DNA from 2 places in the Variovorax sp. GW823-FHT04B03 genome. Region 2 is predicted to be linked to the other one. Evidence: riboswitches for the same ligand, from Rfam matches in the RefSeq annotation. Region 2 holds a riboswitch; the other holds the start of a gene.
The links. A riboswitch is a leader RNA that binds a small molecule or an ion and turns the genes downstream of it on or off. The one in region 2 is predicted to bind thiamine pyrophosphate.
Positions count from the first base shown of each region.

Region 1: another riboswitch for thiamine pyrophosphate. It lies ahead of thiC (phosphomethylpyrimidine synthase ThiC); the one in region 2 lies ahead of AC1RAD_RS10230 (purine-cytosine permease family protein).

Region 1 is NZ_JBXAIT010000010.1:1,086-7,708, reverse strand. It holds gene AC1RAD_RS31260 (acyl-CoA dehydrogenase family protein) at 1-120, shown strand, start outside; gene AC1RAD_RS31255 (metallophosphoesterase) at 129-965, shown strand; gene AC1RAD_RS31250 (hypothetical protein) at 1,083-1,430, shown strand; gene AC1RAD_RS31245 (hypothetical protein) at 1,704-2,201, shown strand; gene AC1RAD_RS31240 (GNAT family N-acetyltransferase) at 2,451-3,125, shown strand; gene AC1RAD_RS31235 (hypothetical protein) at 3,289-3,699, opposite strand; gene AC1RAD_RS31230 (YchJ family protein) at 3,878-4,309, shown strand; TPP riboswitch at 4,337-4,442, shown strand; gene thiC (phosphomethylpyrimidine synthase ThiC) at 4,534-6,417, shown strand; gene AC1RAD_RS31220 (HAD family hydrolase) at 6,507-6,623, shown strand, end outside.
Region 2 is NZ_JBXAIT010000002.1:314,795-321,417, forward strand. It holds gene AC1RAD_RS10220 (enoyl-CoA hydratase) at 1-574, opposite strand, end outside; gene AC1RAD_RS10225 (MarR family winged helix-turn-helix transcriptional regulator) at 711-1,166, shown strand; TPP riboswitch at 1,277-1,381, shown strand; gene AC1RAD_RS10230 (purine-cytosine permease family protein) at 1,458-2,798, shown strand; gene thiD (bifunctional hydroxymethylpyrimidine kinase/phosphomethylpyrimidine kinase) at 2,743-3,591, opposite strand; gene AC1RAD_RS10240 (FAD-dependent oxidoreductase) at 3,627-4,733, shown strand; gene thiS (sulfur carrier protein ThiS) at 4,754-4,951, shown strand; gene AC1RAD_RS10250 (thiazole synthase) at 4,990-5,799, shown strand; gene thiE (thiamine phosphate synthase) at 5,796-6,623, shown strand, end outside.

The DNA.
Region 1 (6,623 bases), on a different contig from region 2:
GGCTACGGCTACGTGAACGACTTTCCGCTGGAGCGCATCTACCGCGACGTGCGCGTGTGCCAGATCTACGAAGGCACGTCGGACATCCAGAAGCTGTTGATTCAACGCGCGCTCGCCTGATCGATCACGTGAGCCGGCGCCGCGGCCGACCCTGGGGCTCGATCGCCGCGGCACTCGTGCTCGCGGCGCTGGCCGCCTGGAGCGTCGTCATCGAGCCGCGCTGGGTGGCCGCGCGTGTCGAGCCCTTGGGATCGGCGCAGTGGCAGCCCCCGGCCGGCCTGAAGGTCGCCGTGGCCAGCGACTGGCACCTCAGCACGCGCTCGCTGTGGCGCGTGACCAGCGCCGACCGCGCCGCGGCCATCGTCGACCAGATCAACGCGGCGCAGCCCGGCGTGATCCTGCTGCCCGGCGACTTTTTAGCGGGCTCCGGCGACGACGAAGACTTTTCCATCGAAGCCATGGCCGCCGTGCTCGGCCGCCTGAAGGCGCCGCAGGGCGTGTACGCGGTGCTCGGCAGCCACGACTGGTGGCACGACGGCGAACGCACCGCCAAGGCCCTGTCCGCGCAGGGCATCCGCGTGCTGGAGAACGCCTCGGTGCGCCTGCCCGGGCACGACCTCTGGGTGGTCGGCATCGGCGACGACTCCACCGGCCATTCGCAGCCCGACAAGGCCCTGGCCGGCCTGCCGCCCGGCGCCGCCACGCTGGTCATGATGCACGACCCTTTTAGCTTCGCCGGCATGCCGCGCACGCGGGGCCTCGTGGTGGCGGGGCACACGCACGGCGGGCAGATCAGCGTGCCGGGCTACGGCGCACTCGTGGTGCCCGGGCGTGCGCCGCGTGAATGGGCTTATGGCTGGATCGCGCACAAGGACAACAAGCGCATGTACGTGACCAGCGGGCTTGGTGTGAGCATCCTGCCGGTTCGGTTCAACATGCGGCCTGAGTGGGTGATGTTTCGGTAGGGTGGCGTGGGCGCTTGACGGGCGTCGTGGAGGCCGCGAACATTGCCGTCGCCTTGTGAGATGCAAGGCCGGGTTTAGCAGCCCGCTGACATCCTGCGCAGCAATCCTTGGAGGCCTATGGCCAATGCTTCAAGCGCAGTCACCGACGCCGGTTGTTCCTGTGCGTCTTCCCGTTCCAACGCTCAATTCAAACCCTTCGAATGGGTGCAAGGCGAACGGCTCCCTCCTTCACTGCAAAGCCACGCGGCGTTTCTCAACGAGGCGCGCGATGTGGTGCAGGGCGCGCAGACGTTGGTTCAGTTGCTCGAATGGGATGAGGATCGGCGCGACGCCGCTTCTTCTGATGCAGGCTCCGCGCCGCTTTTCGATGCATGCCAGCGCAGTTCGCTGCAGCGGTTTCTTGCGGTCTCGCTGGGGCTGCTGCATGCGCGGATTGAAGCGCAGTGTGAGGCGTTGACTGAGTAGGAGCGCGACGCAGGGGCGTTCTTCTCGTTTCAGAAGACATGGGCCTGTGCATTTCGGTTGCCCCGCTTTCGGCCAGGAGCGGGCATTCAAGTGCGTGAATCCGTTTGAGTCGCAAAGCCACCCAAACAGGTCGGATGTGCCGCAAGACTTCATTCGGACTTCATCAAGCTCGAACCCACCCGCGATAGCCTGCGACAGCAATGTCGCTCTTCGTACGTAGGCTCAAACCAAATGGCACAAGCTCGGCAAGTTGAGGGCAACCGAACGCCGATCTTGGCACGCCTGCTGGGGCTCCTTTGCGTGGCGATTTCTTGGTTCGCTCTGATCCTCGCGGCACCGATCTTTGTCATCGCGTGTTTTGATGCCACGCACCTGACGCATCGAATCAGCCCCTCCGAGCAAGATCACATCGAAATCGTTTCCCGTTACGCACGGACTTTCATCGATCAGAACAAAAGACTCCCGGACCACGACGAGTACCGAAATTGGGTGGTCGCCACTGACAAACAGCAAGGGACGCATCTCGATGGGCTCGGGTACTCCTTGCACACGGAATGCGCGAAAGAGATCGGGGACTTCTGTGTGGGCTTCTTGGCCGACGATGTCTGGGTGACCTACAGGTCAGGGCAGGCAAGCCGTGCGGAGGTGGCGATCGATGGCCGTCTGGGCGAGGCATGGCTCGAAGGAGGTGCCTTTGCGGGACTACTGGCCATCGCCGTCTTCTTCAGGCGGGCTGCCAGTGTCAGGCGGAGGTCTTCGCAAATTGAATGACTTCTTCAGAGATGCTGCTATGTCTCTTGCGGGCCCTGAGCCGACTACGGGGCCTCTTCCCAAAAGCGGCCCTTGATTCAAAACGGATTGATCGGTGCCCGAAACATACAGTCGGCGGGCCCGGTCCCTGTCTACGGGCAACGCTATAGTTTGCTGACTTCACACTTGCCGGGTTTAGCGGATTTTTGTACCTGGGTTTTAAACAGGCATCCCTGTGCAAATTCAGGCCACAAGCCACTTACAGGAGGAATGAGTGTCCAGAATATCTCGCACGGTCCAGTTTATTTCGCAAGGTTTGCGAGATACATCACCCGGCAAGCCGGGCGCCGCCTCTCATGTCAAACGTTAGACCGCAGGCAGCTCATGGTCGACTACCCAACGCTCGAGACATCCCGACTCACCCTGCGTGAGATTCTGGAATCGGATGCGGAAAGTCTCCTTCAAATCCATGGTGACCACGAGCACATGCGATGGTTCGGGTCGGATCCGATTCCCAATCTTGAGGACGCCAGGAAGCTAGTCGCTACGTTTGCGAGCTGGCGGAAAGAGCCGGTTTCTGGAGCGCGCTGGGCCATGGAGCTGAAAGACCGACCAGGACTGATTGGTACGTGCGGCCTGTTTCGCTGGAATCGAAACTGGAGATCCTGCGTAGTCGGATACGAAATCGCTCCGGCGCATCAGGGGCGTGGATACGTAAGAGAAGCGCTAGAAGCAGTTATCACGTGGGGGTTCCGAGAGGTGCAACTAAATCGAATCGAGGCGCAGGTGCACCCTGACAACAAGGCGTCTCTGGCATTGCTCGCAACGCTTGGCTTTCTGCAAGAGGGGCATCAACGGGATGCAGGGTACTGGGCAGGCCGGCACCACGACCTTCTGCAATATGCTTTGCTTAAGGCTCAGTGGAGTACAACGAGTGTGGTCTAACAGGTCGTTCGACACGGACACGCAGCGGCTGTGCGCCGCAGGCTGTGTACGTGAACATACGTCTTGCGGCGCAACGCCACTGCGCACCGGTCAACTCCGACGTTGAGTGTCCGCTTTACCTAAGAGCCACCGACTGCTCCTGGCCGGTTGCAGGCAGACAAAGCTACTGTGCGTGGACTCTGAATCCCAAGTAGAGAAAAAACGCCACAACCGCCCCGACGATGGCAAGCCCAACCGACCACGGAATGTCCATGTCACTGCGCTCGCGACGCGAGACGCCATCCATACGGGTCAGCATCGTGCGTCGCTGGTCCGGCGTGTTGATGAGGAACTTGACGACGCCTGCAATGCCGCAAAGCGCAACGGCACCCCCGATGATCATCAATCCCCAGACTTCCATATTGAACGTGAGGGGAAATGCACCATCGGCGCTTGCGACAAAGGGTTCACGTCCCCTTCGCGTGACAACGATTTGTCCGGCGCGCCATGCGTTGAATCCGTGCAGAAAGGCAAAGACGCCCAAGGAGAGTGTCGCAGCGAGCAGGAAGAACAGCTTGAGGAATCGCAAAAGCATGCTTTGGTGTTCAGCTTGAAGGAACGAAACGCCGGACGACTTTAGCGGCACAAGCCATTGGCGCAAGAGGCCCCGGCGCCTTTGGCCCCGGCAGGTCCTCGCAAAGCGGGCATGCCCGAAGCCCCCCCACACCCCACCTTCAACCCCCGCCGCGCCAAGTGTTCCAATAGAGCCCTTCATGAGCGCCACCGACCCCACTCCCGGCCCCTGCCCCTGCGGCCGCACCGACCGTCGCGACAAGCCCATCGGCTACGCCCTGTGCTGTGGGCGCTACCTCGACGATTTCGAGAACACGCTGGCGCCCGACGCCGAATCGCTGATGCGTTCGCGCTATTCGGCCTTCGTGCTGGCGCGTGCCGATTACCTGCTCGCCACCTGGCATGCGTCGAAGCGGCCGGCCTCGGTCGAGTTCGAGCCGGGTGTCAAATGGCTGGGCTTGGACATCCGCTCGCGCTCGGTGCTCGACGCCGACCACGCCGAGGTCGAGTTCGTCGCCCGCCAGCGAGGCGCGACGGGCGTGGCGTTCCGCCTGCACGAGCGCAGCCGCTTCGTGCGCGAGGACGAGCGCTGGTTCTACGTCGACGGCGACCTGCACCAGCCCCCGGGTTGACGGCGGCGGGCTTCGGCCCGCACAATCGGCCCCGCTCCGGGGTGCACACATGTGGTGTGCTGAGATGGCAAAGCTGCCGACCCGCGAACTTGATCCGGGTCATACCGGCGTAAGAAGAGCTGCACTCCCTGACTTCGGTCCGTCACTCCCTTTTTCGGTGGCGGGCCTCCCGAGGTCCACGAGCGATTGCGGAGCACCCTTTCCCTCAACAAGGAGTGCCTCCGATGAATGCCCCCGACAAGTTCACCTCGCTGCTGTCGCTGACGCGCGAACCCTTTCCCGCCTCGCACAAGTGCGTCATTCCGGGCAGCCGGCCCGACCTGTTCGTGCCCGTGCGCGACGTGGCGCTGACCAACGGCGAAACCGTCTCCCTGTACGACACCTCGGGCCCCTACACCGACCCGAAGGTCGAGATCGACGTGCGCCGCGGCCTGCCCGATGTGCGCAGCGCCTGGGTCATCGAGCGCGGTGACACCGAAAGCTACGAAGGCCGCACGCACCACGCGCTGGACGACGGCGCCAAGAACGAAGACCGCGACGCGCAGCGCCTGGCCGAGCTGCGCGCCGGTGCCTCGGCGTTGCAGCGCACGCCGCGCCGCGCCAAGTCGGGCGCCAACGTCACGCAGATGCACTACGCGCGCCGAGGCATCGTCACGCCCGAGATGGAATACGTGGCCCTGCGCGAGAACGGCAAGCGCGAGTGGATGGCCGAGTACCTGGCCAACGAGGAGCGCGCCAAGCGCGTGGCGGGCAACCCGATGGGCGCGAGCATTCCGCGCATCATCACGCCCGAGTTCGTGCGCGACGAAGTGGCCCGTGGCCGCGCGATCATTCCCGCGAACATCAACCACCCCGAGGTCGAGCCGATGGCCATCGGGCGCAATTTCAAGGTGAAGATCAACGCCAACATCGGCAACTCGGCCGTCACCTCGAGCATCGAGGAAGAGGTCGAAAAGCTGGTGTGGGCCATCCGTTGGGGCGCCGACAACGTCATGGACCTGTCGACCGGCAAGAACATCCACACCACGCGCGACTGGATCGTGCGCAACTCGCCGGTGCCCATCGGCACGGTGCCGATCTACCAGGCGCTCGAAAAGGTGGGCGGCGTGGCCGAAGACCTCACCTGGGAAATCTACCGCGACACGCTCATCGAGCAGGCGGAGCAGGGCGTCGACTACTTCACCATCCACGCGGGCCTGCGCCTGCCGTTCATCCACCTCACGGCGGACCGCATGACGGGCATCGTGTCGCGCGGCGGCTCGATCATGGCCAAGTGGTGCATCGCGCACCACAAGGAGAGCTTCCTCTACACGCACTTCGAGGACATCTGCGACATCATGAAGGCCTACGACGTGAGCTTCTCGCTCGGCGACGGCCTGCGCCCCGGCTCGGGTGCCGACGCGAACGACGAGGCGCAGTTTGCCGAGCTGCGCACGCTGGGCGAGCTCACGCAGATCGCCTGGAAGCACGACGTGCAGACCATGATCGAAGGCCCGGGCCACGTGCCGATGCACATGATCCAGGCCAACATGGACGAGCAGATCAAGCACTGCCACGAAGCGCCGTTCTACACGCTCGGCCCGCTGACCATCGACATCGCACCGGGCTACGACCACATCTCCAGCGCCATCGGCGCCGCGATGATCGGCTGGGCCGGCACGGCGATGCTCTGCTACGTGACGCCCAAGGAGCACCTGGGCCTGCCCGACCGCGACGACGTGAAGCAGGGGATCATTGCCTACAAGATCGCCGCGCACGCCGCCGACGTGGCCAAGGGCCACCCGGGTGCGCGCTCGCGCGACGACGCCCTGAGCAAGGCGCGCTTCGAGTTCCGCTGGCAAGACCAGTTCAACCTGGGCCTGGACCCCGACACGGCGCGCGAATTCCACGACGAGACGCTGCCGAAGGATTCGAGCAAGGTGGCGCATTTCTGCTCGATGTGCGGCCCCAAGTTCTGCTCGATGAAGATCACGCAGGAAGTGCGTGAGTACGCGGCCAAGAAGGGCGTGGCGGAGCGCGAGGCCGTGGTCGAGGGCATGGAAGAGAAGTCGAAGGAATTCATGGCCGGCGGCGGCGAGATGTACATCCCCATCCGCCCCGTCGCCTGAGGCGGTGAATGACCCGATAGCCTGAGTCTGCCCGTGCGGAAAGGGGGCGTTGCTACCATGGGGCCAGACCCCTGAACTCCAGCCTCGCAATGACCCCTTTCCCCTTTTCCGCCGTTCTCTTCGATTGCGACGGCGTGCTCGTCGATTCCGAACCCATCACCAACCGCGTGCTTGCCGACATGCTCGGCGAACTCGGCTGGCAGCTC
Region 2 (6,623 bases):
TCTGCGCCTCGCCGTGCAGGTCCGACACAGGAACGACCCGGTTCGCGATGCCCCAGGCCAAGGCCTGCGCAGCGGACACCGGCAGGCCCAGCGCAAACATCTCGTAGGCACGAACGTGGCCGATGCGGGCAGGCAGCAGCAGGCTCGACGCCGCTTCGGGAACCAGCGCCAGGTTGACGAACGGCGTGGACAGCAGCGCATCCTCAGCCAGCACGACGAAGTCGCAGTGCAACAGCAAGGTGGTCCCCACGCCGACTGCGCGTCCGTTGACCGCCGCAATCACCGGTCGCGTTGAACTCGCCAACGCACGCAGGAAGCGGGCGACATGGCGCTCTTCGTTGCCGGCCTTCCCGGCAGCCACGGCAGCAAATTCGCCCAGGTCGTTGCCCGAGGTGAACATGCCACCTTCGCCTCGCATCACGATGGCCCGGACGGACGGGTCGCTCTCGGCGCCTGCGATGGCATCGGCCAGACGGCCATACATCGCATTGGTCAGTGCGTTCATCTTCTCCGGCCTGGCCAGCGTGAGGGTCAGGACACCCTGGGTGGATTCGACGGTCACGTGTTCGGTCATAGGTTCTCCTGGTTGCCCTCTCGCACCGTGCGAGAGGGATGGCATTTAATTCGCATGCGAAGTATATGCTTCGCGTGCGAAATAAATACGGATAAGATGTAACCTGCAGCGCCTTCGCCCAGGCCACAGGAATCCAATGAAAGCTCAAAAAAAATACAGGCTGGTGTTTCTTCTGAACGTCGCCCAGCGGGCGGTGCAGCGCTGGAAAGAAACCCGCGGCGACGCCCTGCCCGCGCTGTCGGCAGCCCAGGCCGGCACGATGTTTTTCCTGTCGACCAACGATGGCGCCCTGACGGGAGAAGTCGCGCAGGCACTGAACATCGGTGCACCGGCCATGTCCGGCCTTGCCGCCCGGCTCGAAAAAGCCGGCTACCTGACCCGCGCGCAAGACCCGAACGACGGGCGCGCATTCCGCCTGTACCAGACCGAGGAAGGACGGCTTGCCGGACAGCGTGCAAAGGCCGGGCTCGGCGCGTTGAACGCACGGCTGACCCAGGGCTTCAGCGACGAAGAGATGGCAATCGTCGGCCGGTGGCTCGAATCGGTGGTCGAGAATTTTTCCGCCGAGGGCGCGGGAAAGCACGAGGAATAGGCCCTCGGCCCCGGCACGCCATCGGTGCGGCGGGTGCAAGGCCCGCTGTGGCCGGATTCTTCCGTGCGCAGGAACTTTTCGGTGCGTCTGCGACACACGCGCCTAAAATGACATTTCGCTAGGGGTGCTGCACCGGTTTCGACCGGTGTGGCTGAGAAAGTCCCTTTGAACCTGACTGAGGTAATCCTCGCGCAGGGAAGCTGGTCCGGTGGCCTGTCGCGTTGTCTCGCGTGACGGCCGCGCCACTGGAGCCTCGCCCACCTGCCAAACCTTTTGCACTGGAGCAAACGGATGGCACACAACGACAACGACAGTTCCGCTTCGTCCGGCAACGAAGCGCTCACGCCCCTGCCCGCCTCCCGGCGCGTCTTCGGCTGGCACGACCACGCCTCGCTGTGGTTCAGCCTCGGCGTGGGGCTGCTGGTGATGCAGATCGGCGCCTACCTGGTGCCGGCCGTGGGCACGCGCGACGCGGCGCTGGCGATCGTGCTGGGTTCGCTGCTCGGCGCCGGGCTGCTGGCCTGGACGGCGCGGCTGGGCTGCGAAACCGGGCTGGCCAGCGCCGGACTGATGCACGCCACCTACGGCAGCGCCTTCGCGCGGCTGCCGGTGCTGCTCAACATCGTGCAGCTGGTGGGCTGGACCACCTTCGAACTCGTGATCATGCGAGAAGGCACGCAGGCCATCGGGCAACAGGCCTTCGGCGCCGCGCTGGGCACGGCCTGGGGCGGCGTGCTGACGACGCTGCTGTGGGGTGCGGTGCTGCTGGCGCTGCTGGCCGGCTCGATGGTGAAGCTGGTGCGCCGCTTCGTGAGCCGCTTCGGCCTGCCCCTGGTGGTGCTGTCGCTGCTGTGGCTCAGCTGGCAGTTCGCCACGCAGCTTCACGCCAAGGGCCTGGACGCCTTCTGGGCGCGGCCGGGCAACGGCAGCATGGGCATGTTCAGTGCGCTCGACCTCGTCATTGCGATGCCGGTCTCGTGGCTGCCGCTGGTGGCCGACTACGCGCGCCACGGCAAGCGCAGCGCCGCGGGCGGCCTGGGCAGCGCGTTCAGCGGCACCTGGATCGGCTACGCGCTCGCCAACATCTGGTGCTATGCGCTGGGCGTGATGGTGGTGAGCGTGGCCGAACCGGGCACCAGCCTGGTCATGGCGCTGCTGCTGGCGCAGGGCGGCCTGGTGGCGCTGGGCCTGATCCTCATCGACGAACTCGACAACGCCTATGGCGACGTGTACTCGGGCTCGGTGTCCACGCACAGCCTGCTGCCGCGCTGGAGCGTGAAGCGCTGGGGCCTGCTGCTGGCGGTGCTGTGCATCGGCCTCGCGCTGGTGCTGCCAATGCACACGCTCGAACCCTTCCTGCTGCTGCTGAGTTCGGTGTTCGTGCCGCTGTACGGCGTGATCCTGGGACGGCTGGGCAGCGGAAGTGCCGTGTCGGCGAACGGCACGCGCACCATCGACTGGGGCGCGGCGCTGATCTGGCTCGCGGGCATCGCGGCCTACCACGCGCTCGCCAAATGGGCGCCGCAGTTCGGCTCGGCGCTGCCGACGCTGGCGGCGACCTTCGTGCTGGCCTGGCTCAGCCGGCCGACAGCGGCAAGCGGTGGGTCGGCACTGGCGCAAAGCCGTGGTTGAGCGGACCGTGGCCCGCACCGACCAGCACATCCGCACCGGCGCGCATCGCGCCGAGGATGTACGTGCGTGCGCGCTCGACCGCCTCGGGCAGCGCCAGGCCCAGTGCCAGGTGCGCGGCGATGGCCGACGAGAGCGTGCAGCCGGTGCCGTGCAGGTTGCGGCTGGCGATGCGCTGCGACGCGAGCCGCTTGCGCGCGCCGCTGCGCTCCAGCAGCACGTCGACCACCTCGTCGCCGGGCAGGTGGCCGCCCTTGAGCAGCACGGCCTTGGCGCCGAGCGCGAGCAGTTCGTCGGCCGCGCCGTCGAGCGCGTCGATGCCGGCGATGGCGTGACCGACCAGCAAGGCGGCTTCGTCGAGGTTGGGCGTGACCACCACGGCGCGCGGGAACAGCTCGCGCACCAGCACCTGCACGGTCTCGGCCGCGATCAGGCGGTCGCCGCTGGTGGCGATCATCACGGGGTCGAGCACCACGTTCTTCAGCTGGTAGCGGTCGATGGCCCAGGCCACGACCTCGACCACCTCGGGCGCGTGCAGCATGCCGAGCTTGACGGCGTCGACGCCGATGTCTTCCACCACCGCCTGGATCTGCGCCTTCAGGAAGTCGGGCGGCACGCCGTGGATGCCCGAGACGCCCACCGTGTTCTGCGCGGTAAGCGCGGTGATGGCTGTCATGCCGTAGCAGCCGAGGGCCGCGAAGGTCTTGAGGTCGGCCTGGATGCCGGCGCCGCCGCCGCTGTCCGAGCCGGCGATGGAGAGCACGCGTGCGTAGCGCTGGGTGGGTGCTTGAGTCATGTCGAAAATTATCGGCGAGCCGACGGAGGTGCCGCATGAGCACACCGCATCCCCTGCCTTTCGGCTCGGCGGCGATCCTCGGCGCGGGCCTGATGGGCCGGCTGATGGCGGTCACGCTCGCGCAAGCTGGCTGCAAGATTGACCTGTACGAAGCCGGCAGCCCCGAGGCCGAAGGCGCGGCCGCGCGCGTGGCCGCGGCCATGCTCGCGCCGCTGGCCGAATCGGCCGTGGCGCCGGTGTCGGTCGTGCGCATGGGACAGCATGCTCTGTCGCGCTGGCCCGAGCTGCTGGCGCCGCTGGCGCAGCCCGTGTTCTTCCAGCGCGAAGGCACGCTGGTGCTGTGGCACCGGCAGGACGCCGCCGAGGCTACGCGGCTCGCGGGCGTGCTGGCGCGCACCGGCGCGCAGGTGCCCGAGCTGGCGCCGATGCAGGCACTCGACACGCCCGCCGCCATCGCCGCGCTGGAGCCCTCGCTGGGCACGCGCTTCGCGCGCGGCCTGTACCTGCCGGGCGAAGGCCAGCTCGACAACCGCGCGCTGCTGGCGTCGCTGCGCGCCACGCTCGAAGCCGATGCGCGCGTGACGCTGCACTGGCAGTCGCCGCGTGCGCCCTCCGACTTTTCGCCCGGCACGGCAGGCCAGCCCGACTGGGTGATCGACTGCCGCGGCCTCGGTGCCAAGCCGCAATGGAATGCGCTGCGCGGCGTGCGCGGCGAGGTGATCCGCGTGCATGCGCCCGAGGTCACGCTGCAGCGCCCCACGCGCCTCGTGCATCCGCGCTACCCGCTGTACATCGCGCCCAAGCCCGACCACCTGTTCGTGATCGGCGCGACCGAGATCGAGTCAGACGACCTGTCGCCCGCCAGCGTGCGCTCCACGCTCGAGCTGCTGAGCGCGGCCTACGCGGTGCACAGCGGCTTTGCCGAGGCGCGCATCGTCGAGATCGCGACGCAATGCCGGCCCACGCTGCCCGACAACCTTCCCGCCATTCGCCAGCCCCAGCCGCGCGTGCTGCAGATCAACGGCCTGTACCGCCACGGTTTCATGATCGCGCCCGCCCTGCTCGACGCGGCAATGGAACTGCTGGCGCACGGCCGCTCCACGCTCGCACGCGGCTTCGGCATGGACGTGCCCGACGCATGACGAGAACAACGACGACCCCGATGAACATCCTGATCAACGACAAGCCCTGCACGCTGCCCGAGGGCGCGCTGCTCGCCGACGCGCTGGCCGTGCTGCAGGCCGTGCCGCCTTTCGCGGTGGCGGTGAACCGCGAGTTCGTGCCGCGCTCGGCCTATGCCGCGCACCCGCTGCATGCGGACGACCGCGTCGAGGTGATCCGGCCGGTGACCGGCGGCTGAACGACGCCACCAGAGACAAGACGAAGGAGACGACAACCATGACGAACCCCGATCCCCTGGTCCTCTACGGCCAGACCTTCCACAGCCGCCTGCTGCTGGGCACCGCGCGCTACCCCTCGCCCGACGTGCTCGAAGCGGCTGTGCAGCGCGCGAAGCCCGCGATGCTGACCGCCTCGCTGCGCCGCCAGACCGCCAGCCAGGGCTCCGGCAACAGCGACCTCGGCAACGGCTTCTGGGAGCTGCTGCGCAAGCTGGCCGTGCCGGTGCTGCCCAACACCGCCGGCTGCCACAGCGTGCAGGAAGTGATCGCCACCGCGCAGATGGCGCGCGAGCTGTTCGACACGCCGTGGATCAAGCTCGAGCTCATCGGCGACGACTACACGCTGCAGCCCGACACGCTGAACCTCGTCGATGCGGCGTCGCAGCTGATCCGCGACGGCTTCCATGTGCTGCCGTACTGCACCGAAGACCTCGTGCTGTGCCAGCGCCTCGTCGATGTCGGCTGCCAGGCCGTGATGCCCTGGGCCGCGCCCATCGGCACCGGGCGCGGGCCGGTCAACCCGTATGCGCTGCGCCTGCTGCGCGAGCGGCTGCAGGTGCCGATGCTGGTCGACGCGGGCCTCGGCCTGCCCTCGCATGCATGCCAGGTGATGGAGTGGGGCTACGACGGCGTGCTGCTCAACACCGCCGTCGCGCTCGCACAGGAGCCGGTCGCCATGGCCGGCGCGTTCGCCGATGCGGTGCAGGCCGGCCGCGCCGCCTACCGCGCCGGCGCGATGGCCGCGCAGGACGCCGCGCAGCCCAGCACGCCCGTGCTCGGCACGCCCTTCTGGCACCACGCACCATGAACGCCATCGACACCTCCAACGCCCGCGCCGTGGCACAAGCCATCGTCGCGGCCCACGGCCTGCGCTTCGGCGCCGCAACGGCCACGGCCGTGAGCGGCGCGCCGCGCTTTACCTCCGACGACGCCATCTATCGGGGCGCCAAACAGGCCTGCACCGCGCTCGGCTTCATCGAGATCGACGCCGAATGCCTCGCCCATGCGTGGCGCGCGCAGACCGAACGGCTCAGCCAGTTCGACGCATCGGCATGGCCCGATGCACCGGTCGATTTCGGCATGGGCCCGTTTCCGCCCACCGCGCGCGCCGACGCCTTTCCGCCCTGCCCCGAACGGCTCGGCCTCTACGCCGTGCTGCCCGACGCGGCGTGGGTCGGCCGCATGGCGCGCGCCGGCGTGCCGACGGTGCAGCTGCGCTTCAAGTCGGACGACGCCGCCGCCGTCGCGCGCGAAGTGCAGGCCGCCGTCGATGCGGTGCACGGCACGGGCGCGCTGCTGTTCATCAACGACCACTGGCAGGTCGCCATCGCAGCCGGCGCCTACGGCATCCACCTCGGGCAGGAAGACCTCGACGCGCTGTCGCCCGATGAGCTTCAACAACTGCGCGCTTCCGGCCTGCGGCTCGGCGTGAGCACCCATGGCTACGCCGAGATGGTGCGCGCCGACGCGGTGAGCCCGAGCTACATCGCGATGGGCGCCATCTACCCGACCACGCTCAAGAAGATGGCGACCGCGCCGCAGGGCGTGGCGCGGCTCGCGGCCTACGCGCGGCTGCTGCGCGGCTACCCGCAGGTGGGCATCGGCGGCGTCGATGCCGTGCGGCTGCCCGAG